2 linked regions of the Dyadobacter chenhuakuii genome follow. The protein of the gene in region 2 interacts with the protein of the main gene of each other region in a pairwise test. Links are inferred from orthologs where the notes say so. Each region holds a gene or a part of one and is shown on either strand. Other genes may lie near its edges. The genes, in order: NFI80_RS14975 and priA.

Region 1 (3,167 bases), 1.3 Mb from region 2 along the record:
GTCACTTCCCGGTGTGTCGCCATTTCGCCTGTGCGCGGCAATCTTGAAAACAATTCGAGGAGCAGGCCTGCTAATGACTCATTATTGCCCCTTACTTCGTCAAAATAATCCGTTTCCAGGTTCAGAAGTCGACAAAGGTCGCTGATGGAAACTTTTCCTTCGAAAACGTAAGTGTTATCGTCTACCTGGGTGTAATTCACTTCATCATCCTCGTCATATTCATCATTGATATCACCGAAAATCTCTTCAATGATGTCCTCTAGTGTGATTAACCCGCTCGTCCCGCCATATTCGTCCACGACAATGGCCATATGCACACGGCGATTCTGAAATTCCTTCATCAGATCATCCAAATGCTTGCTTTCCGGGATGAAATAAACCGGGCGCAGCAATTTTTGCCAGTTGAAATGTTCGTCTAAATGAATGTGCGGCAACAAATCCTTCACATTCAAAATTCCCTCAATGTGGTCCAGGTCATCCCGGTAAACCGGCACCCGCGAGTAACCCGATTTATTTATTTTATCCATCAATTCATGGAAATCCAGCTCAATATCGAACGCGGTAATGTGCAGACGCGCCTGCATGGCCTTCTTAGAATTGGTCTGACGGAAATTGGCCAGTCCCCGTAAAAGGTCGGTTTCCTCTTCACTTTCCGCTTTTGCTTCCAGTCGTTCGGTTGTGATTTCGGCTCCTTCCGGCGTAAGCACGCCAAATGAATAGCCGAGCTTCATAATAGGCTGCGCAAGTGGCTGACAAATCTTGATCAGGAAATTGGTAACGCCCGAGATCTTCGGAATAAACTCCAATGCACGCCGCGCCGCATTGTAACGAACCATTGCATCCAGCCAGATCCATAGCGCAAGACAGCCAATGGAAATCCACTTGTAAACATTGTTCGGATCGTCCTGAATGTGAATCCAGGCAATGCGTGCTGCCAAAAGTAGGGCGAGCATCGTAATCCCACGCTGAATCAGCGAAAGGGCAAGCTGCTGAATGCGGTTTGGAAGCGTGCTTTCGGTGTCACTTTTTCGTTCCCAGGGATTTTCCAATGCACCGGAGGCAGCATATGCGGCGCGGACGCCGGAGAGAAACAGGGAAACCAGGAAGAGGAATATAACCAGGATGAGGTCGTAGGGCGCAAGGAAATCAGTGGGTATAATGACTCCTGCAAATAAAGTTTGCGTACATCTTTGGGGGACGGTAATCCCCGTACGCGTTCGGGCAAGCGGATCGTCGCTGTCTGCTGTTTCTTTCACGAATAGGTTTGGAAAAGTTTGCAATAAACTTTCGTTTAAATAAATGTAGCGATTCTGTTCAAAAATATTATTCCAATGTGCTCTAAATGTCGAAATAAATCCTTTTTGAACAGAATAGCTGGCAAATGTAGCGGATCAGAACGGCAGATCGTCATCATCATTCCCGGCTGCCAGTGATGGCGGGATCGGGTCGGATGATCGAGGTGATTGCTGTGCTCTGGGTTGTGAAGATTGTTGTGCATAACCGCCGCTGCTCTCGCCGCCGCCAGACCCAGGTGCGCCCGGACCGCCCAGCAATGTCATGCTGTTTGCGCGGATCGTAACGCCGGTTCTTTGCTGTCCTTCTTTGTCCGTCCAGCTGTCGGTGCGGATGCGGCCTTCGATGTAAACCTGGTTTCCTTTCTTCAGATATTTTTCCGCCACTTTGGCCAATCCTTCCCAAAGCTCAATGCGGTGCCACTCCGTATTATCGACGCGTTCGCCGCTTTTGTTGGTGTATGATTCTGTTGTTGCAATGTTGAATTTAGCCACTGCCGAGCCGCTTTCCAGATATCTAACTTCGGGATCGCTGCCCAGATTGCCTATCAAAATGACCTTGTTAACGCTTCCTGCCATGATTTCTAATTGTGGATGATTTGTTTAAGTTAATATTAAAGATACGGATGTAAAAGCACTTTCAAATATCCTGTTCGCTGATTTTGCCCGTAATTTTATGTTTCAAAATTAATTTATTCCGCCCGTCATGCGTCATTTCCTGTTTGATCAAATAATATTCGTCATTATAGGAAGTGTAGTTTGAAGGTTTGGTCACGCCTTCCTGTCCGCGCCAGACCGGCAGTTCCACTTTTTCCCAAAGCTTGGTTTTCGCGGATTTGTAAGCTGCATCAATCACTGCATTCACAACATAGCCATCATAAAAAGTTTCCGCCGCTTCCCTGCCATTTTCCACGGCATTGAACATATCGGTGAACATATGGTTGTAGCCCAGATCATTCACCTCGTCCCCCACCGGAAACAGCCAGCCTGTATTGCTTTCGGCCTTTTCAGCTACGTAATCCTCTCCTTTTCCATCTGCATTCTGCCCTGTTGTAAACATTTCAAAACCCGTCCGCAGGAAATTGTTGATCCAGATCGTGCCTTCGGTTCCCATGACTTCGTCGCGCAGGTCCATGCCGCCACGAAAAGTCCAGCTCACTTCAAACTGCCCGATAGCGCCGTTTTCATATTTTACCAATGCAATCGCATGATCCTCAGCATCAATAGGTTTCACCTGCGTGTCCGCCCAGCACATGACTTCAACGGGCTTAATGTCCTTACCAATAAAATTGCGTGATATTTCAATGCAATGACAGCCCAAATCCAGGATGCAGCCGCCGCCGGCCTGCTCAATGTCCCAGAACCATTCACTATGCGGACCAGGATGCGCTTCACGCGATTTTGCCCAGATAATCCTTCCTAATGAGCCGTTTTTGACACTTTCGAGCGATTTTAAAAACTTTGGCGTGTAACAAAGATCTTCCAGATAACCTGCAAAAATTCCTGCTTCCTCTGTCGCCCTCATCATCCGCAATGCCTCCGCCGCATTGCGCCCGAGTGGTTTGGTAGAAATAACGGCCTTTTTATGTTTCACGCAAAGCTTAACTGCCTCTTCATGAACATTATTAGGCAACGCAATGCACACCATATTCACATCCGGGTGCGCAATCACTTCTTCCATACTGGACGACCAGAAATCGCAGCCATAGTCTTTGGCGAACTTTTGGGCACTTTCATCACGCCGTGCGTAAATGGCAACCACCCTATCCCGGCCCCGCTGCCCATGAATGGATTCAGCATAAAATCGTCCGATAAAACCGGAACCTAACATTGCAATTTTCTGCATAATCTTATCTTGAAGTTGTTTAGGAATAA
Region 2 (3,443 bases):
TTCGGCAACCATGCCGATACGGATCTTTGGTCCCTGCAAATCTTGCAGAATAGCGAGGTTTAAACCATGCTCTTCGTTGATTTCCCGAATGGTGTTTAATCTTTGGAGGTGATCAGCGTGAGAGCCGTGAGAGAAGTTAAGGCGAAAAACGTTTACCCCGGCTTTTGCCAATGCATACAATGTTTCTTTTGTTTCGGAGGCTGGACCTACGGTAGCAACAATTCTGGTTTTTTTGGAAGACATAGATTAATATGCAGTAAAAATGATTTTTATAAACAATCCACGTCAATCACGACCTGGATGCTTTTGAGCGTCTTATCGGTTAAAATATCAATAACCTTTTCTTGTATAAATGACTTTGCCGCCTTAAAATTAATCTTTTCTCGTTCAAGTTTAATGAGAATGTCGAACAAAAACTGATTTCTTACTCTTTCCACCAGCGGTGGTTGCGGTCCGAGAACCCGGCTGGCTCCCAGGTTGGCCGTCAGTTTGTCTGCCAGGATCTTGGCAGCCTTGCTCGAAGTGGCTTCGTCGACGTGCTTAACCGTCACTTTTATAAGCCTTGTAAAAGGCGGATAGTGGAATTTTTCACGCTCCTCGATTTCATCCGCATACATGCCTTCGTAATCGTTGTTAATGATCTTTTCCAGCAGCTTTTGGCCAGGATTACTCGTTTGAATAAGCACTTTTCCAGGCTTTTCGGCGCGCCTTCCCGCTCTGCCGCTGACTTGTGTAAGCATTTGGAACGCCCGTTCCGAAGCACGGAATTCAGGGAAATGGATCATCCGGTCCGCATCAAAAATCCCTACAATGCTAACATTGTCAAAATCAAGGCCTTTGCTCACCATTTGTGTGCCGACCAAAATGTCGATTCCGCCTTCCTCAAACTCCGAAATGATCTGTTGATAAGCGTTTTTTGCCCTTGTCGTATCCAGATCCATGCGTTGCACACGGGCTTCCGGAAACATCGAATGGATCTCATCTTCAATCTTTTCCGTCCCGTAACCCATCGTTTTTACCTGCGTTGAACCGCATTGCGGGCAAGTTCGTGGGACTTCTTCTTTATGACCGCAGTAATGGCAGCGCACTTCGCCGGCTTTCATATGATAAGTCAGGCTCACGTCACAATTCGCACATTCAGGAATCCAGTTGCAGATTTCACATTGCAGATATGGCGAGTAACCGCGGCGGTTCTGGAAAAGAATGGTCTGTTCTTTATTTTGGAGATTTAATTTTAAATGATCAATCAGCACAGATGAAAACTCATTTTTCATCTTCTTCGACTTCTTTTCCTTTTTTGTATCAATTAATTCGAAGGTCGGCAACGCTGCATTTCCAAATCGCTGCTTCATTTCTACAAACCCATATCTGCCCGTTTGCGCATGATAATAACTTTCTAATGAAGGCGTTGCGGATCCAAGCAGCGTTTTGCCCTTATGCATATAGGACATGATCACAGCCACATCACGCGCATTGTAGCGCGGCGCCGGATCATGTTGCTTGTACGAAGTTTCGTGTTCCTCGTCAACGATGATTAAACCAAGATTATCAAAAGGAAGGAAAACGGCAGAACGAACGCCGACAACAAACTGAAACTTTCCATCCAAAATGCCTTTCCAAACTTCAACACGCTCATTATCAGAAAACTTGGAATGATAAATGCCCATTGTGTCACCAAAAACCTTCCGCAGCCGGACAACGATTTGTGTAGTCAGGGCAATTTCGGGTAACAAAAACAGAACTTGCAGGCCACTTTCCAGGACTTGTTTGATCAGTTCAATGTAAACTTCGGTTTTGCCGCTGCCGGTTATGCCGTGCAATAGCACAACTTCCTTTTCTGTAAAGAGTTCGTGGATTTGTTGAGAGGCTATTTTTTGCGTTTCCGTCAATGTAATGACCGCATTGCTGGCTGGAATGTCGTCAAATCTGGAAATGAAAATTTCAAATTGTTCGAAGATTCCCTTTTTAATTAACGTGTTCAGCGAAGCATCGGAAACATTGTCATCCTGGCTAAAAATGGATTTGTCAAGCCCTTTTTGATTTAGATCAGGATTGTTATAAACTGGAATGTAACTTAAATATTTTAGGAGAATTTCCTGCTGCTTCGGCGTTTTATCCAGCGAGCCTGCCAATTTGGAAAGTGCATCATTGGACGTGTAAGCAGCATTTAATCTGATTTTTCGAACAACTTTCGGCTTATATCGTTCTTTAACCTCTTCAAAAAGGATAACGGCACGTTTGCCGACCAGCGATTTGATGATTGCCGTTATGTTGGAACGCTGCAAAAGCCGCTCAACCTCCTCATAGGAAAGGGTTTGGTGCTTTTTGATCTCATCAACCACAATCCGCTCCTGATCTGTCAGCAGGTCATCATGAGCGAATTCAGGATTGATCTGGATCCGTGACTGACTTGTGATTTTCAGTCCCGCCGGAAGCGCAATGTTAAGCACATCTCCAATATTGCATAAATAATATTCCGAAACCCAATTGAACAATTCAAGCTGCCGCTTTGTGACAATAGGTTCATCATCAAGCAGTTCAAGAATGTATTTCGCTTGGTATTTGGAAGGCGGATTCGAATGTATGTGAGCGACAACCGCCGTAGTTACCCTTTTTTGTCCAAACTGCACAATCACCCGCGCCCCCACCTTAATCATCCCGCTCATTTCCCTGGGAACCCTGTAAGTAAACAAAGAAGGGATCGGAACCGGCAATATCAGATCGGCAAAAAAAGTAGTTTCTTCCTCAAAAAGGGAGGCCATTGGCTGCGGGGAATGTTTAATAAATTAACGTGCAAAGTTACGATTAATCGCACGGATGGTCTGCAATCAGCACTAATCAATGCAATCAATCCCCAACTCCACTGCATTTTCCCAGCCAATCATTGCATTGAACAACCTTATTTTATTAAAATTGGCAAGATCATCTTCGCTAATCCTCTCCTCTTTAATAACCCCCGATTCCAGTAGAAACGCTCGTTGCGTGCCTGGTAACAGCGGTGAATTGGGGGTAACCCAGGTAATTCCATTGTAAAAAGCAACATTGCCGTAAAGGGAATCGGTTACCAGGCCGTTTTTGATGATCAGGATTTCGTCGGCGTCATTTCGTTGGGCGAAAAGGGTGTTAAGTTCTTCGCGGTCTTCGTATTTGTAACGGTAATCGATGGCGTCGTGATATACGCGCCGGATTTTGCGGATGTTCCTATATGCGTATGGCTCCCATTTGACGACTTCTATTTCCTGGCTGTATGAAACGCGGCATTTGTGCAGCGTATGGTCAACATGGTCGGGGATAATGAGGAGTTCGGACAAGTTCCAGTAATCGGAATAACCCCAAAGTTCGTGGCGCGTTCTGTTGAGCCGGGCTTCGTGGTAAGCAAGGTTTTTCAATGCGCGATTCTCACAGCAGATCGTTTCAAAACATAACTTGCGGGACATGGGCGA

The links.
Region 1: the proteins of priA (region 2) and NFI80_RS14975 interact in binary tests that used the Escherichia coli proteins (3 or more experiments, as listed by UniProt). The link is inferred for Dyadobacter chenhuakuii from one-to-one orthologs.

The regions. Positions count from the first base shown.
Region 1 is NZ_CP098805.1:3,632,119-3,635,285, forward strand. What follows is about bases 132-2,965. They hold NFI80_RS14975 (single-stranded DNA-binding protein), read right to left. Parts: upstream 1,872-2,965; coding sequence 1,392-1,871; downstream 132-1,391. Other genes in these bases: NFI80_RS14970 (transporter associated domain-containing protein), read right to left, coding at 132-1,256; NFI80_RS14980 (Gfo/Idh/MocA family protein), read right to left, coding at 1,933-2,965. Also shown: more of NFI80_RS14970, read right to left, coding at 1-131; more of NFI80_RS14980, read right to left, coding at 2,966-3,138. UniProt on the Escherichia coli protein: Plays an important role in DNA replication, recombination and repair. Binds to ssDNA and to an array of partner proteins to recruit them to their sites of action during DNA metabolism. Acts as a sliding platform that migrates on DNA via reptation.
Region 2 is NZ_CP098805.1:4,935,590-4,939,032, forward strand. The notes cover bases 17-3,126. They hold priA (replication restart helicase PriA), read right to left. Parts: upstream 2,763-3,126; coding sequence 270-2,762; downstream 17-269. Other genes in these bases: pyk (pyruvate kinase), read right to left, coding at 17-243; NFI80_RS20635 (aminotransferase class IV family protein), read right to left, coding at 2,835-3,126. Outside these bases: more of pyk, read right to left, coding at 1-16; more of NFI80_RS20635, read right to left, coding at 3,127-3,437; NFI80_RS20640 (aminodeoxychorismate synthase component I), read right to left, coding at 3,415-3,443.